3 regions of the Mesorhizobium sp. Cs1321R2N1 genome follow, and region 3 is predicted to be linked to each of the others. Evidence: predicted binding sites of a transcription regulator. Region 3 holds the regulator's gene; each other region holds the start of a gene.
What was found. The regulator LexA, encoded in region 3, represses DNA repair genes until DNA is damaged. The targets are predictions, from matches to a motif close to TGTTCNNNNTGTGTTCNG.
Positions count from the first base shown of each region.

Region 1: a site for LexA is predicted at 3,204-3,221, ahead of O7A61_RS02035 (DUF3072 domain-containing protein). Genes of this name have one in related genera too.
Region 2: a site for LexA is predicted at 7,515-7,532, ahead of uvrA (excinuclease ABC subunit UvrA). Genes of this name have one in related genera too.

Region 1 covers NZ_JAPYKP010000004.1:44,549-55,279, reverse strand. Annotated here, with positions in the region: gene O7A61_RS02055 (NAD(P)/FAD-dependent oxidoreductase) at 136-1,062, opposite strand; gene O7A61_RS02050 (hypothetical protein) at 1,210-1,452, opposite strand; gene O7A61_RS02045 (hypothetical protein) at 1,779-1,913, opposite strand; gene O7A61_RS02040 (DUF1236 domain-containing protein) at 2,072-2,371, shown strand; gene O7A61_RS02035 (DUF3072 domain-containing protein) at 3,257-3,472, shown strand; gene O7A61_RS02030 (ATPase domain-containing protein) at 4,466-5,956, shown strand; gene O7A61_RS02025 (sensor histidine kinase) at 5,953-6,996, shown strand; gene O7A61_RS02020 (YidB family protein) at 6,991-7,440, opposite strand; gene O7A61_RS02015 (hypothetical protein) at 7,589-7,720, shown strand; gene O7A61_RS02010 (SIR2 family NAD-dependent protein deacylase) at 7,862-8,758, opposite strand; gene O7A61_RS02005 (hypothetical protein) at 9,148-9,375, shown strand; gene O7A61_RS02000 (heme-binding protein) at 9,988-10,731, shown strand, end outside.
Region 2 covers NZ_JAPYKP010000018.1:42,089-52,819, reverse strand. Annotated here, with positions in the region: gene urtE (urea ABC transporter ATP-binding subunit UrtE) at 1-594, shown strand, start outside; gene O7A61_RS07675 (hypothetical protein) at 857-1,033, shown strand; gene O7A61_RS07670 (GGDEF domain-containing protein) at 1,083-2,231, opposite strand; gene O7A61_RS07665 (hypothetical protein) at 2,348-2,581, opposite strand; gene O7A61_RS07660 (DUF72 domain-containing protein) at 2,738-3,544, opposite strand; gene O7A61_RS07655 (GNAT family N-acetyltransferase) at 3,573-4,037, opposite strand; gene O7A61_RS07650 (DUF302 domain-containing protein) at 4,034-4,444, opposite strand; gene uvrA (excinuclease ABC subunit UvrA) at 4,444-7,365, opposite strand; gene O7A61_RS07640 (hypothetical protein) at 8,067-8,360, opposite strand; partial or broken gene O7A61_RS07635 (ATP-dependent Clp protease proteolytic subunit) at 8,449-9,055, opposite strand; gene O7A61_RS07630 (SRPBCC family protein) at 9,079-9,564, opposite strand; gene O7A61_RS07625 (ArsR/SmtB family transcription factor) at 9,561-9,875, opposite strand; gene O7A61_RS07620 (single-stranded DNA-binding protein) at 10,102-10,626, shown strand.
Region 3 covers NZ_JAPYKP010000003.1:72,000-82,730, forward strand. Annotated here, with positions in the region: gene O7A61_RS01555 (ABC transporter ATP-binding protein) at 1-234, opposite strand, end outside; gene O7A61_RS01560 (ABC transporter substrate-binding protein) at 293-1,279, opposite strand; gene O7A61_RS01565 (GntR family transcriptional regulator) at 1,433-2,206, shown strand; gene lexA (transcriptional repressor LexA) at 2,615-3,358, shown strand; gene O7A61_RS01575 (ComEC/Rec2 family competence protein) at 3,352-5,805, opposite strand; gene gltX (glutamate--tRNA ligase) at 5,909-7,333, shown strand; gene gltA (citrate synthase) at 7,516-8,838, shown strand; gene lpxB (lipid-A-disaccharide synthase) at 8,908-10,086, opposite strand; gene O7A61_RS01595 (LpxI family protein) at 10,079-10,731, opposite strand, start outside.

The sequences.
Region 1 (10,731 bases), on a different contig from region 3:
GAGCTTCGGTCCATCTCTGTCGAACGCCATGCCAATGCCTGCCAGGAACTGTCTTGCTCGGTTGCCCGCCGTGTCGAACCTTCCTGGCGACAGCTTGTTCCGCCAGACAAAGAGTTTGTAGCCGGCTGAAACGGCTTAGGCGGTAAGCTCTCTATGGGCATGTGACGCGGCAATGGCAGCCTGTCCAAATGCGACGGCTATCTGGTTCAGCGCTTTTACAACGTCACCGATCGCGTACATGCCGTCGACGGACGACTGCTGGTGCTCATCGACCGTGACGTAGCCCTCCGCGCAACATCTCGCGCCGAGGCCCAGGGCGAGCTGGGAGCGCACCTTGCACCCCAATGCCGCATAGACTGCATCGAAGCGGCATGTCGTTCCGTCGTGCAAAATCGCCGCACACCCGTCAGCAGCCGGGCTGAGCTTGTCGAGAGTGTGACGGATGAGTATCCCTCTTTCGCCGGCCGCGCGGCGCGTGCTGGTTGAAAAATCCGATGCGTGGGTCCCCAGCATCGTTACGTGTGGCGTGAATCGGCTAAGGAAAATGGCCTCGTGCAAGGCTCTGTCGCCCTGCCCGACGACCGCTATCTTCCGGTCGATCACCTCGTATGCGTCGCACACCGGGCAAAGCCGAATGACACCTGCGGCAATTGCCTCCGCCATGCGAGGCAAAACGGGCGTCGTGTCGATAATTCCGGTCGACAGGAAGACCTTACGCGCGCGGATTGTGCCGATCGAGGTCTCAGCGTTAAAGCCTCCGTCGCCAGAGACCAGCGAAAAGACTTGCCCCCGCATCACGGTTGCTCCGTACAAGCTCGCGTGACGTCGGAGCCGATCCAGAAGATCGGGGCCACTTATCCCTTCTGGAAAGCCCGGACAGTTATGGCTCATCGGGATCAGGGCGGCACGGGGATCGCCGGCATCGACCACCAGCACGCGATGGCGGAAGCGGGCAAGATACTGGGCCGCGGTCAGTCCCCCCGGCCCGCCTCCGACGATCAGCACATCTTCGGCCTCGGTGTTCGGGTGACTGGCGTGGCTGTCATGCCTGGTTTGTTCCATTAGTGGTGAACTATCTGGATTGTTCGATGTTCCAGCACGACACGACAAGCCAACCGATCACGCGCCAGCCTGGATCGAACTTGACTGGGGGCCCGACTATTGAGAAATCCGGGCTTCAGAGCGATTGTGCGCACCTGACCGTCAACGTCAGGCAGCGTTGCTGTCTTCCGTTTTCCAATCGCCCTGCCAACGCGCGCGCACGGCAATCATCAGCATGGCCGGTTCCGTCATCCCGGTCTGGAAAAGCCTGATCAGCTCTCTCGCGACGGAATGTGCTGCCGCGGTGTCCGGGAGAACGTCAAACTCCTGGCACATTGCGTCGAAGACCGCACGGAGCGTATCCAGATCATTGGGGTAGAAGGTGTCCGTGCGAATGGGCCGGTCAAGCATCAAGCGTCTCCAAACGAGCGAGAGTGCGATGGTCTCCCAAGCAGCGGAGCATTGCCCGCTGACCTCGCGTTTATGCGGCACAGCGCACGATCTGTCGCTAACCTATGATGTACCAAGCCAAGTCCGCGTACAAAGACTCAGGCCCGTGCTCATCCGCTGCCGCGCTCAAACCGCACGGAGCGGTTTCCGGGTCGAAGTAAGCCACCCTCCAGAAATCGCGCGATGAGTGCTGGTTAGAGGGCTCGCACGCCACACTTGCGAGCAGCGGGCGAGCCCTATCCGCGCAGGAAGGGACATAGCTGCGCGGATCCCGTTGGCCGCCCTCGTCATCCAAGAGCTACGCCGATTGCCAGGAGAGTAATCGCCATCGCGAAGACCGGTGCCAGTAACCAGCGTGCCTGGCCAACACTTTTTTCCATGACGCTTTCTCCAAATTTGCGGCGGTTAACGGCGCCAGTCATGTGACGGTTCCTGGTTTTGCTGAACGCAGACCTTTTCAGCATCATTCCAAGCCCAAAGTCCGGGATGAAATCGGACCTAGGTGCGGGCTCGGAACGTTTCGGATTTGGACACGTTGGGTCCGGGGTGATTATGCCCGAGCTCACAGGAAGGCTGTCACATGAGAATGGATTTCACCGCCGCCGCTGCTTCGTTTCTGCTCCTTGCCGGTGTCGGCGTCGCTGCAGCCCAGGACGTCGTTATCGCGCCTGAACAGGACACCGTCATTCAGGAGTACGTCCACAAGCAGCCCCTCGCGTCCGTGGAAGTCCCCGGCGTCGAACTCAGCGTCGGCGCCGCGCTTCCCGACACCGTCGAGCTTCGCGAAGTTCCCAACGTCAAGTACCGCTATGTCGTGGTCCACAACCGGACAGTTCTCGTGGACCCGGGCACCCGCAAGATCATCAAGGTCTATAATTGACCAAAGTGCGGGTAGGCCCGTCGCTGACCGGGGCGACGGGCCGTACCGATTCAGAAATGGCGATCTTGGGCGTCTCGCCATAGGCGAGGTTGGCGACAGCATCGATGACCGCAAATGCTGTCAACTTCCTCCCCATTCCGATATCCCGCCTTCACGGCATTCCGATCACGTGTTCACCGGTTCGGCCGAAGCGCCGACTCGGCGACCGCTGTGGTGAACCCAAATAGGAAAGCAGCGCTCTCGACTAACCACCTGGCGAGTTGCGCGGCAGACCATTGTGGGCGCGCTCTCCGGCGGTGAGCGTCAGTGGGAGGAAGGCCGGTGCTTTCTCAGCCTGGTAATCGCCGAGCGTCCGACGGTGATCACGCCGCCGCAGTCAGTCCGCACCGTCAACTTGTCGGCTTTGCGATCGATGCGGATGATGTCTCCAACAAGAACGACCTTATCTCCAGCACGGGTTTTAGGTGGAGGGTCAACCGAATAGGGTCGGTCATACGATGGAATGTTTACTTTGGCGCGTCCGCTAGGCAGCATCGTGCTGACCGTACCCGTCAAGGTGACTTCGTCACCGATCTCAAGTTCCCGGGGCACGCTATAGTGTAGCATAGACTCCTCCGGCGCGTTCCTGATATTAATGCCGGCAAACTGACTTGGTTGCGTGAAATCGCAAGTCTCTGCCCCGTTGCCTCCATCAGGCCGAGCACCCCTGTGCCAATGACGGGTAGGAATTGCCGACGCCGCCGATGAATGCATGGATTGATCGCCGCCCATCCAGCGCGCCCCTCAGGGCTGGCTATCTTGTCGAGAACCGCGGCTCGTGACAATTCCCTTACGGAACAAAAGGAGATCAGAGACATTCTCTCCTGCTCAGACAGGAGACCTCAAATGCAGAACCTAACCGACAATGCTGATGTTTCAGCCAATATTGACAAGGACCCTGATGAATGGGTTAGTGGAGACGATCCAATGACGCCATCGCAAGCCTCATACTTGAAGACCCTGAGTGAGCAGGCCGATGACGCCGCGAGCTTCGAACAAGGGCTTAGTAAGGCCGAGGCATCCAAGCGCATCGATGCGTTAAGGGCTAAGCTGAAACTCTAACCGAACCTCCCGCGCTAGCCGTTCAACGCTGGAGACGGCGCAGCGCGTCACTTTGACGGCGCACCATTGCGACTGCCCCACGAGCGGGAGCCTCGGCGAAATCGGCACTATCGTTAACGGACTTCGCTGTGCATGATTGCCGTGAATGCTTAGGCTGCGGGACGGCGTCGTCTGGCGGACCATTGACGAAGGAGCAGGGATCAGATCGTCGCCTGCATCCTTCCCAGCCCACCCTTTGGGATGAGGATGGCTACGACTTTCTGAAAGCCCTTCAATTCGCCTTCCTGATCTCGGCCGCCTTCATTTTGGCCCTGAGCTTGCCCACGCGTGCAGCCAGCGTATCGGGGCCCACTGTAGGGGAGCTACGCTCGATAACGTCGGCTACCTTCACGCTCGATCTTCGCACGTGGATGACGCGGACATCGGCTGTGCCGTTAGCGCAGTCGCTCAGCAACAGGTCTAGAGACTGGACTACGGCCAACGCCGCAACGGCGGAGGCCAACCGCATTGGCGCGTATACGTCGATCGAACCTCCAGCTCCATCCAAACGGGCTTGAGAACTCGTGCGCCGCGCAGCATCGGAACTTCTGGGTCTCTACAAGCTCATAGGCAAACGATCTTCCCTGACTACACGCCTTTGCAGGAATATATGTGAAGTCTTGCCGAGAGGGAGTCCGACTGAAGTCAGCCGGCAACAAACGCAGCAGTAGTTTCCACTGACCGCCTGGCCTCAAACCTTTCTTGGAGGCCTTGAGGTCGCTAGTGGCCGCGCGCCGCGCGCCAGACTCAGGCGGTGCGTCAGTCTTCATCACCTCCCGTTTGATGCGTCACCGGCGCGTCTTTGAAGAGCCGCCCCTGATCGTCGACGTCAAGACCGGGCCGCCGCCGGCGAAAGCGGCAGGCCAGAGTTGACCGGCCGTCGTGGAGCGCAGCCGGCTGCGGAACCATCGGCACGCGGGTCCGTTACGGTGTTCACGAAACGCGAGGGCTAACGTGGACAGAGAAGACGATGCGTCGCCAGTCGCTTCCGGCGTTGAAGGTCTCGATTACGTCCTTCGAGGTGGCTATGCGAAGTTCCGCTCTCATCTCGTCGAGGGCAGGCCTGGATCCGGCAAGACGACGATCGGCCTGCAGTTCCTGATCGAGGGCGCTCGCAACGGCGAGACATGCCTTTATATCACACTCTCGGAGAGCAGGCGCGAGCTGTTGTCGGTCGCCAACCGCCATGGCTGGGACCTGAACGGCATCGAGATCCTCGAACTGGTGCCGCCCGAGCTCAGCCTGGACCCCTCTCAGTTGCAGACGCTGGTGCATTCGTCCGACCTGGAGCTTGGCGAAACCGTGCAGTCGGCCCTTGCCGAGATAGAACGCATAAAGCCGGCCCGGGTGGTGTTCGATTCGCTGTCGGAGATTCGGCTGCTGTCGCAAGGCTCCTTGCGCTACCGCCGGCAGGTGCTTGCGCTGAAAAGCTTCTTTCTGCTCAACAATGCCACCGTGCTGCTGCTCGACGACTTAACTGCCGAGCATGACGATCTCAACCTGCATTCGATCAGCCATGGCGTTATCCGAATGGAGCAGCTGTCGCCGACCTATGGCGGCGAAAGGCGGCGCCTGCGCGTCATTAAGATGCGCGGTGTGCAGATCCGTGGTGGCTTCCATGACTTCGCCATCCGGGTCGGTGGCGTCGTGGTGTTTCCGCGGCTTGTCGCCTCCGAGCACGAATTGGGCGCGCACGGCACGCCGGCGACAAGCAAAAGCTCCCTGGACGCACTGATCGGTGGCGGTCTCGATCGCGGTACAAGCACGTTGCTGATGGGGCCTTCCGGCATCGGCAAGTCGAGCATCGCCAGCACCTACGCCCATGCAGCACTCGCGCGCGGCGAGCGAGTGCTGGTGCTGCTGTTCGACGAAACCAAGCGCATCTTCCTCGCCAGGGCGGCTGGCTTGGGCATGGATTTTGCCGGTTACACCAACGACGGGTCGCTGCTGCTGGAGCAGATCGATCCGGCCGAGCTTTCGCCTGGTGAGTTGTCGACGCGCATCCAGTCGGGGGTGGAGCAATCGGAGGTGAGAATGGTCGTCATCGACAGCCTCACCGGGTATCTCAATGCCATGTCGGAAGAGCAGCACCTGCTGCTGCAGATGCACGAAATCCTGACTTACCTCAACCAGAAGGGCGTGGTCACCATCCTGCTTCTGGCCAATCACGGCCTGATCGGCCACATGGCCGCGCCGGTGGACATGACGTATCTCTGCGATGGCATCATGCTATTGCGGTTCTTCGAAAGCGGCGGGCGCCTACGCCGCGCCATCTCGGTGGTCAAGAAGCGTGTCGGTCCGCACGAGGATACGATCCGCGAGTTCAAGATCAGCGGCACTGGCGTTACCGCGGGCGTGCCGCTGGAGGAGTTTCGCGGCATCCTGACTGGCGTGCCATTTTTTGAGGGCAAGCAGTCCGACCTGCTCAAGGACAAGGCATCGTGAGTCCAGCGGAGACCTCCGTCCTGGTGCTTACTCCGGTCGGACGCGACGCCCAGATTGCCGCCTCGATTTTGGCGGCGAGCAAGATCCACGCGCACATCTGCACGTCACTAGAGGACACCTTGCCGTTGCTGGATCAGGCTCAGTGTCTGGTGGTTGCCGAGGAGGCGCTGATCAACGCGGACCGAAGCCGCCTTGCGGCATGGGTCGAAAAGCAGCCGGCATGGTCGGATTTTCCGATCGTGCTTTTGGTGATGCGCGGGACCGATTTCGACCAGCGGCTGGCCTTTCTCGATCGCTACCTTATCGTACTGGAGAGACCCTTCCTGGCGTCGAGCCTGACCAATTCCGTACGTTCGGCGCTGCGCGCCCGCGCCCGCCAGCTCGAAGTCAAATCTTATATCGAACAGAAACAGGAGGTTGCAGACCGTCAGAAGCTTCTCATCCGCGAGTTGCATCATCGCGTCAAGAATACACTTGCCAATGTGCGTGCTATGATGGGAGCAACCGCCAAGTCGAGCGGCAACATCGAGGATTTCATGAGAGACTTCTCGGCCCGGATCGTCTCTCTGGCCGACACTCACTCCATGCTGACCGACGATTATTGGCAGACAGTTTCATTGCACAAACTGCTGGAGCGGGAGCTTCGCCACTACGAGACGCGCGACACGCCTCGCATCGTGCTCGAAGGCCCCGAGGTCTCGCTGATCGCCGACATTGCGATCCCAGTCGGAATGGCATTCCATGAACTTGCCTCCAACTCTTCCAAGTTCGGCGCGCTCTCGCGCCCGCTCGGTCGGCTCGACGTGCGCTGGTCAGTGGGCAGGTCGGGCGACGCGCGGATCGTCAATCTCCACTGGAAGGAACTGGACGGCCCCAACGTAGAGCCGCCAACACGGCGCGGTTTCGGCACGACGCTGCTGGAGAAGGTGGTGGCCGTGCAATGCGATGCCAGCATCCAGCTGAATTATCTTCGGGAGGGCCTGCATTTCACCATGGCGCTGCCATTGCGCGAGACGAGGCTGGTGCCGGCCTACTCATGATGCCAGCAATGCCGCTTTAGCGATAGCCCTCGTTTGGTGATCAGCTGGCAGGTTGCCGTTTGGGGTCATCTGGTTAATGGCATCCGGCAGATCCCTCGTGATCCTCGCAATCAGCTCCTCGCGCGAAAGGCCAGTCTGCCTCGAAAGAGCTTCCAGCGTCTGCACGTCAATGGCCCTTTCCACCTCGTGAGCCTCGATCGGCTCGTTTGGCCCGGTGCCAACCCAAGAGTCCACTTTCGCGCCTGCACCTGCATTTCTAAAACGGTCGAGAAGATCGCCGAGCGCGGTGCCGGAAACGCCCTTGGACACCTGGTCCAAAATCCCACCTTGCGGATTGTTTGGATCGCGCTCTCCCGCCCCACGGATCATCTCTGCGATCTTGTCGCGGTTTTGATAAGCCAGGACTCCCAGCATAGCGATCGCAAGTCTTCCAAGATTTGCCACTCGTTCCTCCTCTGGTCTCGACTATGGAAAAGGTCGCGCGCTGCCAAAGGTTCCCCAATTGGCCAGCTATGATCTCCGGACGCTGCAGATCGATCCGGTTGTCCAGGGCATCGATTTGGTCGTGTCCGGTCACTCGCATGTGCCGAGGATGGAGACAGTGGATGGCGTGCTTTATTTGAATCCGGGCAGCGCTGGCCACGACGGTTCAAGCTGCCCGTCACCCTTGCGACGGTCGACGTTACTCGGGGCAGCATACAGCCCTCGATGCGGAGCTTGGTAAACGGCTGAACCAATTCAGCGCATACTTAATATACGTCCGCGCCTATATCCGACTGTCTCCTAGTGGATGCTGCGGACCGAAATTGATGTTGAAATTTCGGACGGAATTCTCTGCCTCTCGCGGCTCGTTCAAGAGGGCCGCCTAACTTCCCCCCGAGCCGGTGGCTCCATTCGTCTGCCGGGCGGACATCGTTCCACCGGGGTCCGCCCGTCCAAATTTCGCCTCCTCCCCGACCGCCTCCACCAGCTGCCTGAGAAAGTTCACCAGGGCAGTCTGCGGATCATCGACCTCGCCGACGACCGCCGAAATGCCCCAGTGTCCAAGCACCGCCTCCTCCACGGGGTTTCGGCTCGCCATGAAGATGAACGAGGGAGGACGATCTTTTTCATAGCCGGATCGATGCCAGGTTTGCCAAAGGCGGTGCAACAGCAACCGGATGTTCGGGTCGGAAAGGCTATAGCCTATGAAGAGGATCGTGCTGCCAAGTGCATCGGCACGAAACCGCACATCGAGTGGGGAATTAAAGGAAAGCCGATCGAGGTAGTCCGTTTCGGTCAGGACAAGCGACGAATCATCGTCGAAGTCGCCATGGAATTTCACGATGTGGGTGACCCCCTGCCGGGCTTGCGCTACATCGCGTGCATTGGCCACTTTGACGTATCGCTGACCGTATATTTCGAAAGCCAGTTCCAGGTTACGGTCGTAGTTCGTGGTATAGATAATGGGGAAATTGAGCATCACAATGAGGCGATGCAACTCCGATGTCTCAATGCGGTCCCTGGCGACGGACCAGTTTCTGTCCATCCAGCTGCGCAGTGGTCCGATGCTGCCGTGCCTTATCCGATAGTACTCGGCCAGAGTTTGAAAACGGTCGCGCCGCATCGAAAACTCCTCATCGATCCCAAGTTCTTTTGCCATCTGCTCGATCAGCTTTTCCCAGGACGGAAGCCCAACGCTGATCGACACACCCGCTCCGACAAACAGGATCGCGCTACCGCGGCCGATCGCTTTTGCCAGTGATGCGAGCCCATCGGTCATAGACAGGAGCCGATGCTGGATGAGGCGCTCCAAGCAGTTGCAGCCGTGGCAGAACGCATTGACATTCTCTTTCGGATCACTGCCATCGTTCGTGACCAAACCAGCAGAGCGACGCTGTGTTCCCACGGTGCGGTCCGAAACTTGCGGTCGGGGCTGTCGCGTCTCGTCTGTTGGAGCAGGGCAGCCGTGCCTTGAGTAGTGGGGCGATTACGTCGCGCTGAAGGCACAACCCGGAAGCCAGCAGAGATGTGAGGTTCCGATCAGAGGATCGAGCTTGTCCGTGGCCGAGCACCTTGGCTGATTATTCCTGGGCAAAAATTCATAGCCATTAACAAATCTAAGTGCGGGCGAGTTCTGTTCCTGTACATTCGCGAGGAAAGGAGGCTGCGATGAGCCAAAAGCACCGCGATCTGGACTATCTCATCCAGCACTATATTGAGTGCAGGAGAGGCAAATCTTGGCCGCTTTCGGTATCGGCGGCCGTCGTCGCGATACGCACAGTTTTCCGGGGTTGCCTCGCTTCTGATTATGAACTGGCCACGCTCATTGCAAGAGCTGCGGTCAGCCGAGGCCAGATTGTCGATTTCGACCTCAATGAGCCTGCACAGGCGGCATAGCGCCAGCAGGACGCAGGTTACCTCGACAAATCCGCACGATGTGACAGAGAGTGAGGTGGCTCTTCGGATGTGATGCGGATAGCTCGTCAAGAAGACCCCACGCCGCCCGTCACGCGAATACGAACATGGTCTGTGCCAATTCGGTCAATAGCGCGGCTGCCCTGTTGCCGTGGCGCTCAGCAATTCAAGGCCGGCCGACCAAGTCAAAGGCAGTGGCAGGTCCTGACCAGCAAGAACACGCCCACTGCGTAAGGGATCAACAAAAGCACGACGGCCAACCAGTAACCAGGCTGAGCCATCGCCGCCAAATCTGATCGAAGCTGCTCCATTGGCTATCCAACGCAGGGCAGTTTTGCTTGTTCCCTGGCTGCGATCATCAGAGTCCGGCGGTCAAGCCGGCCCTTCCGGTCACTGGCGCGCTGCAGAAGAGGAAAGATATGCTCTCACCAAGAGCGCTGAGGGCACCTGCATTGGCAGACCACTCAAGGGCAGGCCAGCCCCGGCTGCTTCGCGCGCCTACTGTCGCTCCACGCATCAGGAACAAAGCAGCTCCTTGTTCGTTCGGTGCCCAAGAGCGGATCAGCTCCCATGTAGAAGGTGTTTCGAGGAGCCATGGACCGTCGCCAGTTTCCCTTACCAGCTCTGTGCCTCTTGATCCTGACGATTGTCGGGCTGGCACAAAACCCTGCGCGAGCCCAAGCGCCGTGTCCAGCCGACTACGAGAAGCTGCTCGCAGCCTTGAAGGCCAATGTCAAGGCAAGCGGGGGCCCGGCGAATGGCGGCTTCGAGACCAATGAATGGGCGGCCGTCGTCGCCCGCGACGGGACGGTCTGCGCCGTCGCCTTCAGTGGACCTACCGTCGATGCGCAATGGCCGGGCAGCCGGCTCATCGCCGCCGAGAAGGCGAATACAGCCAATGGGCTCAGCTTGGCGAACATGGCGCTCTCGACCGCGAACCTCTATGCAGGGGTGCAGCCGGGTGGCCCGCTGTTCGGGCTGCAGGCCACCAACCCCGTCAACCAGGCGGCAGCCTATGCCGGCGATGCCAAGACTTTCGGTAGCGCCCAAGATCCGCTGCTAGGCAAGCCGATCGGCGGCATTGTCGTTTTTGGCGGAGGCCTGGCTCTATACGACGGCAAAACGATCGTCGGTGCACTTGGCGTCAGTGGCGATTCCTCCTGCGCCGACCACAATGTCGCCTGGCGCGTTCGCGCGGCGCTCGGCCTCGACAAAGTTCCGGCGGGCGTCAATCCCAATCGTAAGGATGCCATTATCTATGATCTCGATCCCGGTGGCAAAAGCGCTTCCGGGTGGGGCCACCCGCTTTGTGCCGGGCATGAGGCCGATGTCGCGGCC
Region 2 (10,731 bases), on a different contig from region 3:
CGCAACGGCGTCGGCAAGACAAGTTTGATGAGATCGATCGTCGGCCATCACCGGCTGACGAGCGGAAGCGTTGCCTTCGAGGGGAAGGCGCTCGACCGGAGCGCGGCGTATGACCGCGCCCGGTCGGGCATCGCATTCGTGCCGCAGGGCAGGGAGATCTTTCCGCTGCTCAGCGTGCGGGAAAATCTCGAATCCGGTTTCGCGCCCTTGAGGCGCGCCGACCGCAACGTGCCGGCGCACGTCTTCGAGCTGTTTCCGGTGCTGAAGCAGATGCTTGGCCGCCGTGGCGGCGATCTTTCCGGCGGTCAACAGCAGCAGTTGGCCATCGGCAGGGCGCTGGTGATGCGGCCGAAGCTGCTAGTGCTCGACGAGCCGACCGAAGGCATCCAGCCCTCTGTTATCAAGGATATCGGCCGCGCCCTACGCTACCTGCGCGACCAGGCCGGCATCGCGGTGCTTCTGGTCGAACAGTATCTGGACTTCTGCCGAGAACTCGCCGACGAGGTCAACATCATGGACCGCGGCCAGATCGTCCACACCGGCCCAGCGGAAGATTTGGACCGGGCTGATGTTCGCAAATTCCTTACGGTCTAGAATCGGCGCTGAACTTCGTTTGAAGATTTGAAGTCCTTGGCAAGTCCAATATTTCTTCCGTCCATCATCTGCGTCTCTGGCACACGCAATATCGCATGCTAATCTTTTCTAGGCTTTGTGAGTCGGCCGCTTCCGTATCAGTCTGGTTATCGCAGATCGAGGCGCGGCGAAGGTTCTGCAAGTTCCACGCAAGCAAGGCTTCCTAGCTTCCCGATCTGATTGTCGTTCAAACGCGTTTGGGCACACAGGCTAAGGGACAGCCATGGAACGTTACGTCGAGGACTACCAGAAGCGGCGGCTTACCGAACGCGTCGACATCATCGCCGCCATCAACATCCTGAGGTCACAGGGCTGCGATTACGACGATCTGATCGAGGAGATCACCAAGGTCTTCTATGTCGACCTCGATGCCTTCAATGAAATCGTCATGGCGGCCTAAGGGCAGCCTTCGCTATCCAACAATCACAGCCTCGCCATGATACGCGTGATCAGCTCACGCGTCGGAAGGGAGAGGCGGTCACGCGATTGCGGCCTCCGCGCTTGGCATCGTAGAGCGCCTTGTCGGCGGCGTTGAGCACCTTGTCGAAGCTGAGCCCTTCCTTGCTGCCAAAGGCAAACCCGGCGCTGACCGTGCAGCTCAGCGAGCCGGTTTCGGTTTCTATCAGCCGCGTCGCGAATACGGCCCGGATTCGCTCTGCCGATTGCTCGACCGTTTCCGGCAGAGTGCGCTTCAGCACCAGTGCGAATTCTTCGCCCCCCATGCGCGCGGCGACGTCGGTCTGGCGAAGATTACCGGCGAGTTCCCTGGCGAACACCCTCAGCACCTCATCGCCCGCCGCGTGGCCGAATTCGTCGTTGATGGCCTTGAAGTTGTCGAGGTCGAAGACGACCACCGCGGTAAAGGCACCGACCGGGACGTCGCCGTGCATGTCGAACAGAGCGCGCCGGTTGAGCAGGCCGGTCAAGGGATCCGTCAGGGCGTTGCGGTGGTGGTACCTCGCCAAGCGCCCCTGGTTAAGGGCAAGCGAAAGCGCGCCGATACCTGTCATGCTGGCGATAACCACGATGAGGCTGAGCTCCTCGGCCCAGTTGCTTGGTGCGTGTCCCAGAACCAGTTTTCCTTCCCAGGCAAGAACCATGGCGCAGAGCGCGAAGGACGTGGCCGTGGCCGAATAGAGCCCGGTGATGCCGATCGTCAGGGCGGGTGCCTCATCGCGGCCTCGCCAATATTCGAATGCCGTGGCGAACAGCAGCAAGGCGGCGAACATGTTCTCGAACATGAAGCCGAGGCCATCATAGCCCAAAGCCATGGGAGGCAACGCAATCGCCAACGAAACGCAACCCCACAGCGCCCGCGGCAACGGCGAGCCGCCGGTTCGGAACTGATAGGCGGCACCCAGCATGGCCGAAAAGCCGATCAGCAGGAACGCGGAAGTGGCGATGCCGAGCAGACGCCCGGGCATGTCGATATAGGCGTCATAGATGAAAATATCGCCGACCACGAACACCAGGCTGATCGCCCATGTCAGCAGGAATTTTTCCGAGCGGGCGGTCAGCCACATGCCGAACAATGTCAGGCTGAGGCAAGCGGCGGAGAACCCGACGGCCAGCAGGAGTGAAGTGTAGTCGAGCGACATGCCCTCTTTCCCTGCCGGTGGCGGTTCCAGCTCCGCAGCTTGGCGTCGGCGCATTCATGCGGCAAGGAAGTGTCAATAAGGTTACGACGGGCCTAGAATGCCAGGATTTCTCCGTGTCAGAGAATTGCCACCGCTAACAGCATGAGGATGCCGACCCCCATCATCAGCAAGCCCGGCCAATCTTGCGAGAGGCCTAGGAAACGAAGGCCACGCCGGGGTGGCTCAAGCGTCGGACCTGTCGAGCCCGCAGGCGCCGAGCCGCCGCTCAACTGGCCGCGCCTGATGGCTGCGCCCGCCATGTACACAAGGCCGGCTATGGTCAGCAACGCTCCGATGAGGATGATAGCCATCTCTCCTCGCTTTTGCCCAACGCCCCAGGCGCCATGGAAACAGGCTCTCGGCTAGATAGGCAAAACGGTCAAGATGCCCCGCGGGTTCCGAATACGCAGCAACACTCGACCTCGAAGCCTCGACAAAAGACATGGCCGCGGTGCAAGCTTGCTATTTTAGTCGGCCACACGCCTCATCAGCGCCATCGCCCCGAACGGCGCACGCACCTTGCCCTCGGTGATAAAGTAGACGAACACGTCGCGCGGCTGGACCGGGGCGTCGGTGGCAGGGTCGGCGCGCCGCAGATCGGCCGGCTGCTTGCCTTCCGCCCAAATCTTTGCCCGCGCTGCCCATTCGTCGAGACCCTTTGGCGTGTAGCAATCGGGATTGTCGTCGCTGCCGGTCTGCAGCCGCGCATAGGCGAAATCGCCCGTGATATCGGCGATGTCAGGATATTTGGCATGGTCGGCATAGACGATCGCTGCCTTGTATTTGCGCGCGAGCGCGGCGAATTCCGGCACGATGAAGCTGTCGTTGCGGACTTCGAGCGCGTGGCGCAGCGCGACGCCGTCCTGCTTTTCCGGCAGCAGCTTCAGAAACGCTTCAAAATCGTCCGGATCGAACTTCTTCGTCGGCGCGAACTGCCACAGGATCGGCCCGAGCTTGTCGCCGAGCGCGGCAACGCCGGAACCCAGGAAACGCATCATCGATTCACCGGCTTCGCCGAGCACGCGCCTGTTGGTGACGAAGCGGTTGCCTTTCAGCGAATAGACGAAACCGTCCGGCGCCTCGTTGGCCCATTTGACGAAGGTCGGCTCCTTGAAGCTCGAATAATAGGTGCCGTTGACCTCGATGCTCGGCACCTGCCGGGTGGCATATTGCAGTTGCTTCGCCTTCGACAGTTTCTCGGGATAGAAGGACGTGTCCCAGGGCTCGAAGGTCCAGCCGCCCATGCCGGCGCGGATTGTTCCCGATGTGCTCATTGTCGTCCTCCCAGATTTCTAAAAGCGATCAGGCTACGGTGGGCCTGTCGACGGGTTTGGCCATGTCGACCAGTATCCACCCTGGCCGATGGGGATTGGGCCGGCGACCCGTTTCACGGTAGCCATAGGCGGCGTAGAGCGCGACGTTCCGTTCCATCTTGGCGTTGGTGTAGAGCCGCACCTCCGGCAAACCCCACAGACGCGCCTGTTCATCCGCGTGATTGAGCAGTGCTATGCCGAGTTTTTTGCCCTGAAAAGCAGGGGAGACGGCGACGCTGAAGATCATGGCGTGGCCTTCATGTCGTTCAAGGACAATAAGCCCGGCGGGATCATTGCTGCTCTCAAGTAGCCAGACCTCGCCGCGCTCGATACGCGGCGCATAATCCTCGGTAACGGGGATCGGTGGCGCATCGAGCATGGCGTTGTAGGGAGCATAGGCCGCTTGCGTCAGCGCCACGATCGCGGCGAGATCTTCTGGGCCAGCGAGCCTCATGATTGATCCATTCCAGCAGCGGCCGCTATCACCTTTTCCATGCCAGCGGCAATTGCGGCGACGGCATCACGACTGGCGTCACGGAGATCGTGGCGTTCGGCGATCCAATGGGCGTCATTGTAGCAAAGCCAGACCTTGCCATGCTCATCCTCCCAGGCCAGCGCCTTCACCGGCAGGTCGATGCCGGCAAGCTGTTGGTCCTGCATCAGCGGTGTGCCGCCCTTCGGGTTGCCGAAAATCAGAAGCTCCGTCGGCCGCAGCGTGGTGCCGACATCGCGCGCGCCGGCCTGGTGATCGATGCGCGCGAACACAAGCAGTCCCGCGCGCTTGACCACCTCAGCCAGGCGGTCGATGGTTTCGGTCACGCCAAAGCGGCTCTGGACCGTGATGAGACCATCCTCTGTCATCACTCCGCCGCTTCGCGCTTGCCTCCAGGGCGCCGCTCCAGAAGCTCCTTGAGGAACTGGCCGGTGTAGCTGCGCTTCTCGCGCACGATGGCTTCCGGAGTGCCGGAGGCGACCAGTTCGCCGCCGCCATCACCGCCTTCGGGCCCGAGGTCGAGCACCCAGTCGGCGGTTTTTATCACTTCGAGATTGTGCTCGATGACGACCACCGTGTTGCCCTGGTCGACAAGTTCGTGCAGCACTTCCAACAATTTGGCGACGTCGTGGAAGTGCAGGCCGGTGGTCGGCTCATCGAGGATGTAGAGCGTCTTGCCGGTTGCCTTGCGCGACAGTTCCTTTGCCAGCTTGATGCGCTGCGCCTCGCCGCCGGACAGCGTCGTCGCCTGCTGGCCGATATGGATGTAACCGAGGCCGACCTGCTTCAGCGTCTCCAGCTTGTCGCGCACGCCAGGCACGGCGGCGAAGAAGTCGACGCCTTCCTCGACCGTCATGTCGAGCACGTCGGCGATCGACTTGCCCTTGAACAGGACGTCGAGCGTCTCTCTGTTGTAGCGCTTGCCGTGGCAGACGTCGCAGGTGACGTAGACGTCGGGCAAAAAATGCATCTCGATTTTGATGACGCCGTCGCCCTGGCAGGCCTCGCAGCGGCCGCCCTTGACGTTGAAGGAGAAACGGCCCGGCTGATAGCCGCGCGCCTTCGCTTCGGGAAGACCCGCGAACCAGTCACGGATCGGCGTGAAGGCGCCAGTGTAGGTGGCGGGGTTCGAACGCGGGGTCCGCCCAATCGGCGACTGGTCTATGTCGATGACCTTGTCGAGGAATTCCAGCCCCTCGATGCGGTCATGCTCGGCCGGATGCTCGCGCGAGCCCATGATGCGGCGCGAGGCCGCCTTGAACAGCGTCTCGATCAGGAAGGTCGACTTGCCGCCACCCGACACGCCGGTGACGGCGGTGAAGGTGCCGAGCGGGATCTCGGCGGTGACATTCTTCAGATTGTTGCCGCGCGCGCCGACGATCTTCAGCCGCCGGTTCTTCTTGGCTTCGCGGCGCACGCCAGGCGTTGCCACTTCGAGCGCGCCCGACAGATATTTGCCGGTGATCGAATTGGGGTTGGCCATCACCTGCTGCGGCGTGCCCTGGGCGATGATCTCGCCGCCATGGATGCCGGCGGCCGGGCCCATATCGACGACATAGTCGGCATGCAGGATGGCGTCCTCGTCATGCTCGACGACGATCACCGTGTTGCCGATGTCGCGCAGATGCTTGAGCGTGTCGAGCAGGCGCGTGTTGTCGCGCTGGTGCAGGCCGATCGACGGCTCGTCCAGCACATAGAGCACGCCGGTCAGCCCAGAGCCGATCTGCGAGGCCAGCCGGATGCGTTGGCTTTCGCCGCCCGACAGCGTGCCGGAATTGCGCGACAAAGTGAGATAGTCGAGCCCGACATCGTTGAGGAAGCGCAGGCGTTCGCGGATTTCCTTCAAGACGCGGACAGCGATCTCGTTCTGCTTGTCGTTGAGCTGCGCCGGCAGGTCGGTGAACCACTTGTCGGCGTTGCGGATCGACTGTTCCGTCACCTCGCCAATGTGCTTGCCGGCGATCTTCACCGCCAACGCTTCGGGCTTCAGCCGGTAGCCCTTGCAGACCGGGCAGGGCGTCGCCGACATGAAGCGCTCGATTTCTTCGCGCATCCAGGCGGATTCGGTCTCTTTCCAACGCCGTTCGAGATTGGGGATGACGCCTTCGAAGGTCTTGGTGGTCTTGTAGGAGCGCAGGCCGTCATCATACTGGAAGGTGATCTCGCGTTCGCCGGTGCCGCGCAGGATCGCCTCCTGGGCTTGCGCGGAAAGATCCTTGAACTTGTCGCCGAGCTTGAAGTCGTACGCCTTGCCCAACGCCTCGAGCGTCTGCGAGTAATAGGGCGAGGTCGATTTCGCCCACGGGCTGACGGCGCCGTCGCGCAGCGAGACGTTCTCGTCGGGCACCACGAGGTTGGGGTCGATCGCGCGCTGGCTGCCGAGACCGTCACAGGTCGGGCAGGCGCCGAACGGGTTGTTGAAGGAGAACAGCCTGGGCTCGATTTCCGGAATGGTGAAGCCGGAGACCGGGCAAGCGAACTTTTCCGAGAACAGGATGCGCTCATGCGTCTCGTTCTTCGACTTGTTGACCGAATCCTCGCCGGTCTGGCTAGCGTCGAGCGGCTTGTCGGCGAACTCGGCCACCGCCAGCCCTTCGGCCAGCTTCAGCGCCGTCTCGATGGAGTCGGCGAGACGCGTGGCAAGGTCGCCGCGCACGACGATGCGGTCGACGACGACGTCGATGTCGTGCTTGTATTTCTTGTCCAGCGCCGGCACGTCGGCGATTTCGTAAAAGACGCCGTCGACCTTGACGCGCTGGAACCCTTTCTTCTGCAACTCCAGCAGTTCCTTGCGGTATTCGCCCTTGCGGCCGCGCACGATGGGCGCCAGCAAGAACAGGCGCGTGCCTTCCTCGACCGCCAGTACCCGGTCGACCATCTGGCTGACCGTCTGGCTCTCGATCGGCAGGCCGGTGGCCGGCGAATAGGGCACACCGACACGGGCAAACAGAAGCCGCATATAGTCGTAGATTTCAGTGACGGTGCCGACCGTCGAACGCGGGTTCTTCGACGTGGTCTTCTGCTCGATGGAGATAGCCGGCGACAGGCCGTCGATCTGGTCGACGTCGGGCTTCTGCATCATTTCGAGGAATTGCCGGGCATAAGCCGAGAGGCTCTCGACATAGCGACGCTGGCCTTCGGCATAGATGGTGTCGAAGGCCAGCGACGATTTGCCGGAGCCCGACAGGCCGGTCATGACGATCAGGCTGTCACGCGGCAGGTCGAGATCGACGTTCTTCAGATTGTGTTCGCGCGCCCCGCGAATGGAAAGGAATTTATGGTCGGCCATCGCCGGTCGCCGCCTCAGATCTGGAATTCGTGGGATTGGCGGGTTTTCCCAGCCATCCCCTATGTAGGTCTTTTTGCCGCCACGTCGAGAGACGCCGCAACTCCCGACAGAAGTCGTTTAACCGTCTTTCGCGCAAAGGGGCAAGCGGAAAGAACAAAGGCCGAACACGCTCCTGACAAAGCTGTGCGGAAACTGACCTGGACGTAACCTCCCGGTGATCACATTTTTCCGTAACCGGCTATTGATGGTTGACGCGGCCAACTCACGGGAGCAGTCTTCGGAAGTCAGCGAAGCCGGCCGTCTTTCGATGGCCTCGCCGCCCCAAGGTGGCCTGCGAGACGCCGCAGGCATTTGCGATTTGCGCTTCGCCACGACGATGTCGCAACGGACACAGGAGCGGAGCATGACGCCACCGGATAGTCCCCCAGGGCTTCAGTTGTCACTGGAGCCGCGGCAGGCATAAGTGCCAGAGGCAGGCGTTTGCGCCACCCGACAAACCGTGACCTGCCGTATCCCTCAAAATCAGAGACTATTGGTCGGATCGTCGGCTGAATGCCGCGAAGCATCCGAACTCAAACGCCGGCAGTACACTCCCGGCAAGTATGGATTAAAAATCCAAAAAAGCCCCGTCCGTTTGCCCAAGGCACGGCGGGGCTGTTCTTTTTGGGCGAGGGCTTGAGTTCGCGGGCCCCGATCTCTGCCTATCTGGGCGGCTTGATCCCGCCAACTCCGACATCGACGGTGATGCTGCCGGAAATCCTGACATCGGTATTGCCGATCTTGAACTGCCCATTGCCGCTGCTGGGGAGCGCGTCGTCGGGTTCGGGCACCGGGGCCGGCTTGGCGATGCGATAGTCGCCGGTTACGCCGGGCAGGGCGCTTTGCGCTGACGACGAAGCGTCGTCGGCAAGTGCCGAACTGGACGCAAGGCCGACGATGGCGAGCGCCATGGCGGCTGTGGCGCGGTGCGATGTGGATCGATGAGTGCCGGTCATCCCCCTTTTATAGGGACCTACCGCCACCGGAACCAGACCGGTATCGTCAAATCTTCGACAAGCAGCAGGATCTAATCTGACCCTGGTCCTACGCCGCCTTTTTGCGGGTGTCGAAAACATGGTCGACAATGCCCCATGCCTGGGCCTCGCGGGCCGTCATGAAATGGTCGCGGTCGAGCGTGCGCTCGACCTCTTCATAGCTGCGGCCGCAATGCTGGGCGTAGAGTTCGGTCATATGGCGTTTGGTCTGGCCGATGCGTTCGGCGTGCCGCTGGATGTCGGAAGCCTGGCCCTGGAAGCCGCCCAGCGGCTGATGCAGCAGGATGGTGGCGTTCGGCAGCGCGATGCGGCGCCCGGCCGTGCCTGCCATCAGCAGGAACGATCCCATCGATGCGGCAAAGCCCATGCACACGGTCGAGACCGGGCAGCTGATATATTGCATCGTGTCGTAGATGGCGAAGCCGCTGGTCACCATGCCACCAGGTGAGTTGATGTAGAGCGAGATCTCCTTCTCGGGATTGTCCGATTCCAGCGACAAAAGCTGCGCGCAGACCAGCGCCGAGACGTCGTCGTTGATCTCGCCGTTGACGAAGACGATGCGCTCGCGCAGCAGTCGCGAAAAAATGTCGAAGGCACGTTCGCCGCGGCTCGATTGCTCGATCACCATCGGGCACAAGGCTGGCAACACCACTCATTTCTCTTCTCCGAATTTCCGTGTTCAGGCCGCGCGCGACAGCAGAAGGCGTGGTGTGTTCGCGGCGATAGGCTTTCCGGCCCCGCACAGCGAAAGCCGGCAGCCGACGCCCGCCATGGCCACGGCAGGCATCGCCTTGCGAGCAAAGCCGTCATGGACGATGCGCAGATGCGTGCCGCCGGAAACCGTACGGGCGAGTGTGAAGGTGACGGTGCTGTCGAGTGGGTGCGCCGCATCGTCGGACTGCTCGCGCCAGGAATAGCGCAGCAGGCGCTCGGGCTCGGCGTCGAGGATCTCGCATTCGATCGGCGCGTCAGGCCCGGCGAAGGCGAAGCGGCTGCCGGTCCGCGGCCTGATGTCGTTGGGCATCATCCAGGCGGCGAGCAATTCCGGCACCGTCAGCGCCCGCCAAACCTTTTCCGGCGGCTCGGCAAGGTCGTATTCGAATTCGAGCGCATCTGGAGCGACCTTGGTTTGGTTTGCGTCTTTCATTGATCCACCGTTTTTCATTGGTCCATGTCCTTCAAAACGGCCTTCAGCTTTTCGATGCGTTCCGGCCAGAACGTCCGATAGCGTTCAATCCAGGAGAGCAGCGGAGCAAGTCCCTGCGGATCGGCGCGATAATAGGCGTTGCGGCCGGCCCGCCGCTCGACCACCAGGCCAGCGCCGCGCAACACCGCCAGATGCTGGGAGACGGCCGGCTGCGATACCGTCAGGCCGCTGCGCAGTTCCGACACGCTCATCTCGCTCGCCGCGAGACGCTCGAAGACGGCGCGGCGCGTCGGGTCGGCCAGGGCGCGGAAAATCTCTGCTTCGATCATGACAAAAACATAAGTCGATACTTATCGATTTGGCAAGCGCTGTTTTGAGACCCATATGTTTCGTTCGGGCATTGCTGCCATTCCTTGACAATCAGCGGCGGTGCATATAGGAACGAAAAGGGAACAAAAACCTTGTGGGAAAAGCCAGCCTTGGCAGGCGGCCGACGTCGGTAGCCTGTAAGGTGCTGCGACAAAAATTTGTTTCGGATGAGCGCGGAGAAATATCATGGCGGGTAGCGTCAATAAGGTCATTCTGGTCGGCAATCTCGGCGCGGACCCTGAAATCCGCCGCCTGAATTCGGGCGAGCCGGTCGTCAACATCCGCATCGCCACATCGGAAAGCTGGCGCGACAAGAATTCCGGCGAGCGCAAGGAAAAGACCGAGTGGCATAACGTCGTCATCTTCAATGAGGGCATTGCCAAGGTGGCCGAGCAATATCTGAAGAAGGGCATGAAGGTTTATGTCGAGGGCCAGTTGCAGACGCGCAAATGGCAGGACCAGACCGGTGCCGACAAATACACGACCGAAGTCGTGCTGCAGAAATTCCGTGGCGAACTGCAGATGCTCGACGCGCGCGGCCAGGGTGAGGGCGGTCAGGTCGGCGGCTACAGCGGTGGCGGCAGCAGCCGTGGCTCGGATTTCGGCCAGTCGGGCCCGAACGAAGGTTTTAGCCGTGGCGGCGGTGGCGGTTCCAAAGGGGGCGGTGGCGGTGGCTCGTCGCGCGAGCTGGACGACGAGATCCCGTTCTGATCGGAAGCCATACCAAACGGCGAATGCTTGTTGCTTGAGATGCCCCGAGGGTCCTGCACGGACTTTCGGGGTTTTGCATTGTTGATTTTGAGCCGACAGTCGGCG
Region 3 (10,731 bases):
GCGCTTGTGCACCGGCATACCAGTCACATCGGCGCCATTGATCAGAATCTGGCCGGAATCGAGGATCAGAGCGCCGGAAATGGCGTTGAGCATGCTGCTCTTGCCGGCCCCGTTGGAGCCGATGACGATGCCGAACTCGCCTGTGGCCAGCGACAGGCTGAGACCGTCCAGCGCGATCTTCTCGTCAGCCTGGCCCTTGTAGAATACCTTACGCGCGGATCGGATCTCGAGCATCGTTCCTCCCTGACCTTGTGGTGACAGCGCCCGCGCCGTCACCCTCACAGCGCCGATGTCAGTCGACGATGCAGCCGCAATCGGCCATCGAAGCCGGTATTTCGATGCCGAACGCAGCCATCGCCTTGCGCGAGATCAACGCCATGTGGTCCTTGTAGGCCGGGCGTGACGGTGCGATCGTCTTGGGATCCTTGCCCTTGAGGATTTCGGCCGCGATGTTGCCGGCGTTGATCCCGACCTGCGTATAATTGACCGCGAAGCTCGCCGGCACGGTGCCGTTGCGGACCGCGCTGTCATCGGCGTTGACGACCGGGATGCCGGCCTGGCGCGCGGCGGCGGAGACAGCGGCGATCGCCGGCTGGATCAGGTTCGAGGTCGGTCCGTAGATCACATCGGCTTTCCCGGCGAGCGAGGCGATGCGTTGCTGAATGTCATTGACGTTGTCGATGCCGACTTCCACGACCTCGAAACCGGCGGCCGGTGCCGCCGCCTTGATCTTCTCGATCAGGGCAACGTCGTTGGCTTCACCGGGATTGTAAGGCACACCAAAACGCTTGGCGTTTGGCAACAGCTTCTTGGTGAAGGCCATCACCGCGGCAACATCCTGAAGATCGGTGGCGCCAGTCATGCCTTCATCACCCGAGTCCCACGACGGCACGAGCTTGGCCGCCACCGGATCGGTGACCGCGGCAAAGACGATCGGAATGCCGGAGCCCGCGAGCGCTTTCTTGGCGATCTGCGAGACCGGCGTGGTGATGGTGTAGATCAGCTTGGGCTGCTCGGCCTGCAGCTTTGCGATCATCTGCGGCACCAGCGATGCATCGAAATTGGTATGGCTCTCCGTATAGACGACGTCCTTACCATCGACGAAGCCATTGTCCGTCAGCGCCTTCTTGAAGCCGGCTATGGCCGCGTTCAATTGCGGATGCTCGCCAAAATTGGCGATGCCGATGCGGATTTGATCGGCGGCGGCACTGCCGGCGCTCACCATCAATGCGCCGGCCAAGAACAAACCCGACAGCCAAGCGGATTTCGACTTCAACATCATTTCCCTCCCAGATTTGATCGACGCCGTTTGCAGCGCGGCTACTGCGGCGATCATGGTCAGTCCGTCGGCCCGTGTCAAACATTATATATAATTCTTGCCATGCCCCCACATCATATATAATTTTCTTTGGCAGACGATGGATGGACCGCGATGCAGGATCAAACGATCTCCACAAAGACGGAGGCAGCCTATCAGCTGTTGCGGCGCGATATCCTGACGACGCGCCTCATGCCCGGGGCCCCGCTCAAGCTGAGTGCGCTGCGCGGCACCTATGGTGTTGGCTGGACGCCGTTGCGCGAAGCCTTGTCGCGGCTAGAGGCCGAACGCCTGGTCACCGCCATCAGCAATCGTGGTTTTGCCGTCGCTCCGGTATCGCGGGCCGAACTGGAGGACCTGGCACGCGCCAGGATGGTGGTCGAGATACCCCTGTTCCTCGAATCGATGGAAAAAGGCGGCAAGGAGTGGGAGGATGCCGTTGTCACCGCCCACTACCGGCTCTCCCGTTGCAAGACCGCGGTCGACGATCCTTCGGATGCGGCCGTCGATAAATGGGACGAGAACCACGAAGCTTTCCATGCGGCGCTGCTGAGCGCGGCGACTTCCAATTGGCTCATGCGATTCCGCTCGACCATCGCCGATCAGCTGCGACGGCATCATCGTTTTCTCGGCCTGGCGCCGACATTGCGGGCCGCGGCTGGCCTGAAGGACGGTTATGAAGAGGCTATGGAGGCATTGTGCGAAGCGATTGCGATCGAACACCATACAGCGATCATGGAAGCTGCACTCGATCGTGACGTCGAGCGGGCCAAGGCGCTGATGACGGCGCATATCGGCTATACCCTGCACGTCTATGTCCATAGCGAAGACAGCGGCGCGACCAAATACGCCGCCCGCGCCGGCAGTTTGAAAGCGGGTTCCGGGTGACTTCAGCGCTTCCGCGACGCCTATTGGCATGCGCTGGCCGGAGTGGGCCAAACGCCTGGATCCATCGCCGCCCCAAAGCTACCAATCGTTGGCGTTTTGGTTTCGTTTCGTTCCGCGAATAATGGATCCATAAATTGTACAATCCACCCGCGAAGAGCCCTCCGAAAGACTGATGCCAAGGCCTATCAGAGGATAGGCCACAGGCCATTAACCAAAACGATTTCAATGCCTCCCGATCGCCGAAAGGGTCGGCCGCAGTCCGCTGTCGCGGCAAAAAACTTCAGACGCGTTAACAAATTCATTAAACTTTAAACAGTTGCGGAACACAACTGGAACGGATAGTGTTTGTTCTGGGTTTGTTTTTTCGATTCTGGTTCAGACCTTTCGTTCAATGCCTTGGGGGCCGCCATGCTGACACGCAAGCAACATGAACTGCTGATGTTCATCCACGAACGGCTCAAGGAAAGCGGAATACCGCCCTCCTTCGACGAGATGAAGGAAGCACTCGATCTTGCCTCCAAGTCGGGCATCCATCGCCTGATCACGGCGCTGGAGGAACGTGGCTTCATTCGCCGGCTACCCAATCGGGCGCGCGCGCTGGAAGTGCTGCGGCTGCCGGACTCGATCGCGCCGGGCCTCAATGCGGCAAAGAAATTCTCGCCAAGCGTCATCCAGGGCAGCCTTGGCCAAGGCAGTCCCGGCCGCCAGATCAGGCCGGCGACGGCGCCTTCGCGCCTGCCCGCGGCCGGCAACGACGACGATGCTGTTTCAGCCGTGTCCATCCCGGTCATGGGTCGTATCGCCGCCGGTGTGCCGATCGATGCCATCCAGCATCAGACGCATTCGATTTCGGTGCCGCCGGACATGATCATGGGCGGCGAGCACTATGCGCTGGAAGTCAAGGGCGACTCGATGATCGAGGCCGGTATCTTCGACGGCGACACGGTCATCATCCGCAATGCCGATACAGCAAGTCCGGGCGAAATCATCGTGGCGCTGGTCGACGAGGAGGAAGCAACGCTGAAGCGGTTCCGCCGCAAGGGCGCCTCGATCGCGCTCGAAGCCGCCAATCCAGCCTACGAAACACGCATCTTCGGACCGGATCGGGTCAAGGTGCAGGGCAAGCTCGTCGGGCTGATCAGGCGCTACTGAACTGGCTTACCATCGGGCTTGTCGGCCTTTTTATAGGGGGCCAGCCCCCTCGCCTCGCGTGAGAATTTTCGCTGCTCGTGCCAGGGTCGGTATGGTCCGTCGATGGCGAATTCGATCTCAGCCGGGGTCGTGGCCGATTGGGGATCGAAGAAAACGGCGGCACTCCCCTTGCGGGCGAGCTGGCGTTTGGTGACGACGAGAACCAGCGGATTATGGCAGGCGTCATAGGCGGTCGCGTCATTGACGACGATCAGGTCGGCGAAAGCGCAGGCCTTCCAGGTGTTCTTGCGATCCTCGACATAGGCGATGATCGCGCCGGAAGGGTGCCTGGCAAGGCACAGGCCTTCGCGGCAATAAAACGGCGATCCCTGCGGCAGGTCGGTGGGAGCGGAAATATCGAATTGCCCGTCCGTCTTGTCGAACATTTCCGGTAGGACGATTGTTTCGGAGATCAGAGCGCGTTTCCAATTGTCGGCTGCGAATTCGTTCGGACGTTCCCGGTTGACGGCCAGTTCGCCATTGCCGATCGACAGAGCCACCAGCCGCGCATCTTCCGAGATCAGCACATCGGGCGCGCGCGTGTGCGACACAGTCAACAGACCGGCAAGCGCGAATGGCACCGCCGTGAGCCGGAGCCACGTCGTCGCCATCGTCGCGATGACCAGCGCGACGGTGACCAGCAGCACGGATTGCTGCGAAATCAGTCCGACTCCATCGACCGGAGAGCGCTCCGATATCCACGCCGATATGGCGATCATCGCTGTCAGGCCCTTGCCCATGAGGTAGAGAGCCGGCCAATCCAACCCGAACGGCATCAGCAACGCGCTGGCGACGGCCAGGAACATCACGATCGATACGATCGGCATGACGGCCAGATTGGCGAACAGGCTGAGCGGTGACACCCGCTGGAAATGCCAGATGGCAAACAGTGCCGTCGCGCTGCCGGCGATGATGGACGTCATGGCCAATCCACCTGTCGCCAAGAGGAATTTTCGCGTCAGAAATCCGGGTAGGGATCGCTTTGGCGGCGGAGGCCTCGTCTTTCCCGCATGGTGGTCGGCCCAGCCGGCATAGGCGCCAACCAAGGCTGCGGTTGCCGCGAACGACATCTGGAAACTCGGGCCGACGACCTCGTGCGGCGAAACCAGGATAACGGCGATCGCCGAGATCGCCAGATTGCGCATGGTCAGCGCCGCGCGATCGAACAAGACGGCGATCAGCATCACCGCCAGCATGATGAAGCTGCGTTCGGCCGCGACGACGACGCCCGAAATGACGAGATAGGCGGCGATCGAAAACAGTGCGGCGGCGGCGGCGTATTTCTTCACCGGCCGGCGCGCGGAAAAGCCTGGAAACAGCGCGAAGGCGCCGCGCAGCAGACCCATGATGGTGCCGGCCACCAGCGCCATATGCAGACCCGAAATCGAGATGATGTGATAGATGCCGGTGCGCCGCATCGCTTCGTTGATTTCATCGGGAATGCCGGCCCGCACGCCGACGATCAGCGCCGCCGCGATCTCGCCTTCCGCGCCGCCAATGCTGCCCCTGATGTGGTCGGCGATGGCTTCGCGGGCATTTTCGATGCCTGAAAACACGCGTGCCGGCAGCGGTATCTCACCGGCTTCGGCGGAGACAACCGTTGGATTGCCGAGAAAGAAGCCGCTGCCGCCGATGCCGGCGAAATAGCTGTCGAAGGAGAAGTCGTAGCTGTCCGGCCGCACCGGGCCGGTCGGCGGCAGCAGTTTGGCATAACCTGTGACAAGCGAGCCGGCAGTCATTTCGGGCGGTATCTTGCGTGCCGAAAGCCGGACCCTTTCAGGCGCGTAGCGCAGTTTCGGCCGGGCGGTCGAAATCACGTCCATGGTCAGCCGGATGCGGCCGCTCTCCATCTCCTCGAGCGAGATCACGCGGCCGGTCAGTTGCGTCGAGATTTCCGAGCCCAGCATCCGGGTTCCGGCTCGCCATGTTTCGACCTTCGCCGCAAGCAGGCCAAGCGCACACAACAGCACCGCCATGAAACACAGATGGGTTTTCGGCCAGGAGCGCGAGACGAATGCACAGACCGCCGCCAGAACCACGACCGCGACAGGCTCTGCAAAATCGGGCTCGGACGCCAGCGAAAAGTAGCAGATCGCCCCAACGGCCAGGCAGACCGGCACCAGCAGGAAGGCGATGCCCCGGTCGAGTTCCAGCTCCGCCGCCTTGGCCACGACGTGACGCAGGCGAGGCAAGGATACCAGGCCGATTTGCCGGCGCACGCGCACAATTCTGCGTGCGGCAGGAGATGGAGTTGGCGCCGGGCTATCCGCCTGCAGCGGCTGGGTTGCGGGCGCAGCCACGAGCGGCGATGGCAGCGGGATCGCAGGAGGCGTCGCAAACAGCGATCGCTCGCTGACGCCGACAATGGCGCCCTCGCCCCGATCCGAGCCTCGGCCTCGTCCAGTCATCGGGTCTGCCCCTTGCGCCCTCGACACCCTATGCTACATGAACGCGCGACGCGCGAAAGTCCGCGCACTCCGCACTCAGCTTCAGACGTTTTCCGAGAGTTCCATGCCCGACAAGGTCATCACCCGTTTTGCTCCCTCGCCGACCGGCTATCTGCATATCGGCGGCGCGCGCACGGCGCTGTTCAACTGGCTCTATGCCAAGCACACCGGCGGCATGATGCTGCTGCGCATCGAGGACACCGATCGCGAGCGTTCGACCGATGCGGCCACATCGGCCATTCTGGACGGCCTGACCTGGCTCGGCCTGTCGTGGGATGGTGACTCGGTCTCCCAATTCGAGCGCGCGCCGCGCCACCGGGAGGTGGCCGAGGAGCTGGTGCGCCTGGGCAAGGCCTATTACAGCTACGAGACTTCAGCCGAGCTCGAGGCGATGCGCGAGGCAGCACGCGCCAAGGGCCTGCCGCCACGCTATAACGGCCACTGGCGTGACCGCGCCCCGTCGGAGGCACCCGCCGGCGTCAAGGGTGCCATCCGCATCAAGGCACCGACCGAGGGCGAGACGGTGGTGCAGGACCGGGTCCAGGGCGAGGTGCGTTTCCCCAACAAGGATCTCGACGATTTCATCATCCTGCGTTCGGACGGCAACCCGACCTATATGCATGCCGTCGTCGTCGATGACCACGACATGGGCATCACCCATATCATCCGTGGCGACGATCACCTGACCAATGCCGCACGCCAGACCGTGATCTACAACGCCATGGGCTGGGACGTGCCGTCGATGTCGCACATCCCGCTGATCCATGGCGCCGACGGCGCCAAGCTGTCGAAACGCCACGGCGCGCTGGGCGTCGAGGCCTACCGCGCCATGGGCTATCTGCCCGAGGCGCTGCTGAACTACCTGGCGCGGCTGGGCTGGAGCCATGGCGACGACGAGGTCATGTCGATCAAGGACATGATCTCCTGGTTCGATATCGGCGACGTCAACAAGGGCGCGGCGCGCTTCGACTTCGCCAAGCTCGAGGCGCTGAACGGCGTCCATATGCGCCGCATGGCCGACACCGAATTGTTCGACATTTTCATCGCCACCTTGCCCTATCTGGAGGGTGGCCCGGCAATGGCGGCGCGCCTCGACGAGAAGAACAAGGCGCAATTGCTGGCAGCACTTCCGGGCCTGAAGGAGCGCGCCAAGACGCTGGTCGAGCTCGTCGACGGCGCCGGCTTCCTGTTTGCCGCGCGGCCGCTGCCGATCGACGACAAGGCGGCACTCCTGCTCAATGACGATGCCCGCAAGATCCTGCGCGGCGCTCACGAAGCTTTGAACGCGCTGTCCGGCGACTGGACAGCCGCCACGGCCGAGGCCGCGATCCGCGACTATGCGCTGGCTGGCGGCCATAAGCTCGGCGCCGTGGCCCAGCCGCTGCGGGCTGCCTTGACCGGCAAAAGCACCTCGCCGGGCGTGTTCGACGTGCTGGCCGTGCTGGGGCGTGAGGAAAGCCTGGCGCGCATAGCGGATCAAATCGATTAGGAGCAAACTGGCCCAAGAAGATTGGCATTGAAAGGCGCGTTTCGCAGTGCAACATTAGGCTTGGCCCAATCTGGCACGCACCTCCTAAAATGCGGTGGCGAATACGCGCATTGCGGTGATTTCGACGTGTCGCTCTGCGGAATTTGCCTTTGCCGGCATGAGGAAACAAGAAGGAGTTTGCAATGACCGAAGCTGCGAAAAAACTGGATGTGGGCGGCCAGGAGGCCACGGCAACGCTGCAATTTGCCGGCAAGACTCACGAATTCAAGGTGCGAAGCGGCTCGGTCGGACCTGACGTCATCGACATCGCCTCGCTCTACAGCACCACCGGCGCCTTCACCTATGATCCCGGCTTCACCTCTACGGCAAGCTGCGAGTCGGAGATCACCTTCATCGATGGTGATGCCGGCATCCTCCTGCATCGGGGCTACCCGATCGACCAGTTGGCCGAACACGGCGACTTCCTCGAGGTCTGTTACCTCCTGCTCTACGGCGAACTGCCGACGAAGGCGCAGAAGGACGATTTCGATTATCGCGTGACGCGCCACACCATGGTGCACGAGCAGATGTCGCGCTTCTTCACCGGCTTCCGCCGCGACGCGCACCCGATGGCGGTGATGTGCGGCGTGGTTGGCGCGCTGTCGGCCTTCTATCACGACTCGACCGACATCTCCGACCCATACCAGCGCATGGTTGCGTCCATGCGCCTGATCGCCAAAATGCCGACGATCGCGGCCATGGCCTACAAGTACCACATCGGCCAGCCCTTTATTTATCCGAAGAACGAGCTGAATTTCGCCGCCAACTTCCTGCACATGTGCTTTGCCGTGCCGTGCGAGGAATACAAGATCAACCCGGTGCTGGCCCGCGCCATGGAGCGCATCTTCATCCTGCACGCCGATCATGAGCAGAACGCTTCGACCTCGACCGTTCGTCTCGCCGGCTCTTCGGGCGCCAACCCTTTCGCCTGCATTGCCGCCGGCATCGCTTGCCTGTGGGGCCCGGCCCATGGCGGCGCCAATGAAGCGGCGCTCAACATGCTGGGCGAGATCGGCCATGTCGATCACATCCCGGAATTCATCGCCCGCGCCAAGGACAAGAACGATCCGTTCCGGCTGATGGGCTTTGGCCATCGCGTCTACAAGAACTACGATCCGCGTGCCAAGATCATGCAGAAGACGGCGCATGAGGTTTTGGGCGAACTCGGCATCAAGGACGATCCGCTGCTCGACATCGCGATGGAACTGGAAAAGATCGCGCTGACCGATCCCTATTTCATCGAGAAGAAACTCTATCCGAACGTCGACTTCTACTCCGGCATCACGCTGAAGGCGCTGGGCTTCCCCACCACCATGTTCACCGTGCTGTTCGCGGTCGCCCGCACGGTCGGCTGGATCGCGCAGTGGAAGGAAATGATCGAGGATCCGCGCCAGAAGATCGGCCGCCCGCGCCAGCTCTACACCGGCGCGCCGGAGCGTGACTATGTGCCGATCGCCAAGCGGTGAATGGAAAAGTCAGTAGTCAGTAGTCAGTAGGGAATAGCCGACATATTCCCACTCACTACTCACTACTCACTACTCACTACTCACTCCCTTGATGTGCCGCATCACAACCTCCGCGGCGATTTCACCGGACGGTTTGTCCGTTGCCATACGCCGTGAGATCTCGGCAAACCCGTCTTTCTGCCAGGCGCGCATGCCACTGTCGGCCAACAGCGCTTCCAGCTGGCGCGCCAGATTGTTCGGTTTGACGTACTCGTTATAGAATTCCGGGATCAACGCGCGATCCGAGATCAGGTTGGGAAGCAGCGCCGACCAGACGGAAACGAGATACGGCGCGACGACGCGTGCGACCGGGTCGAGCCGATAGCAAGAGATCATCGGCACCCCGGACAATGCCAGTTCCAGGGACACCGTGCCGGACGCGATCAACGCGGCGTCGGCCTTGCCGAAGGCCTGCCATTTGCGCTCGGGCTCAAGGATAATCTCGGGTTTCTCGTCCCAGCGCGTGACCGCGGACCGCACGGTATCCGCGACATGTGGCACCGTCGGCAGCATCAGCCGGAGCCGATGCCCGCGCGCCCGCAACATCGACACGGTCTCGCCGAACGGTTCGAGCAGCCGCCGCACCTCGCCGCGCCGCGAGCCGGGCAGGACGAGCAGCGTCTTCACGCGGTCTGGTGATAGATCACGCGGCTGGGCTTGAGCCTTTGCCGCCGAGAGCACACCCGCGTCGTGGGTCAGACGGTGCCCGACATAGGTGCCGGGCGGACCACCCAGCCGATCGAGTTCATTCACTTCGAACGGCAGGACGCACAGAATGTGGTCGACATAGGGCTTCATCGCCACCGCCCTGCCCGGCCGCCATGCCCAGACGCTCGGGCAGACATAGTGGACGATCGGGATCGACGGGTTGGCCGCGCGCACTTTTTTGGCGACGCGCAGCGAAAAATCGGGACTGTCGATGGTGACGAGGCAATCGGGCTTGGCGTCCGCAACCATCCCCGCCAGCTGGCCGATCCGCCGGATCAGGCGCGGCAGGTCACGCAGGACGGCGCTGAACCCCATCAGAGCGACCTCGTCGGCGTCGAACGGCGAAACCAGCCCAAGCGCCTGCAGGTGGCGGCCGCCGAGTCCAACGAGCTGCACCTCGCGCCCTGTCATCTGGCGGAGCGACCGGACGATGTCGGCGCCAAGGAGGTCGCCTGACTCCTCGCCCGCGACGATCGCGATCTTCAGCGCCCTGTCAGCCATGTCCGGACTCCGCTGCGGCAAGGCCAACGATGAACAGCCCAAGCTCATTGGCACGCGAGAGAGTTGCGGGGCCTTCGAGGATCAGGGAGCGCCCCGCTTCGACGGCAATGCCGGCAAGGCCGGCCGCATGCGCTGCTTCTACCGTCTGTGGTCCCATGGAAGGAAGATCCGCCCGCAACTCCTGGCCAGGCTTGGCGCATTTGACCAGAACGCCGCGCGTCTTGCCGGCGATACGGCCGTGGCCGCGCAGCAGCCTGGCGCGGTCCAGCAATCCGGCCGTGCCCTCGATGCCTTCAAGCGCAATGGTCCGGCCACCGACCGCGATCGCCGCCTGGCCGATATCCAGCGCCCCAATGGCCTTTGCCGCGGCAAAACCCGCCTCGATGTCGCGCCAGTCCGATTTCAGAGGCTTAGCCCTGGTCAACACCCCTTCGGCGGCGACAAGGTTCGGCACGATCTCGTGGGCACCCACGACCTTAATCCCCCGGGCCTCGAGCCCGCGCGCCACCACCTTGAGCAGCCCGTCATCGCCACGCGCCAACGCCATGACAACAAGGGGCACCACGGCGAGCAGGCTGAGGCTTGGTCGCAGATGTGCCAGCCTTGGCCTGCGCTTTATCTCGCCGGCAAGTACCAGATGGGTAA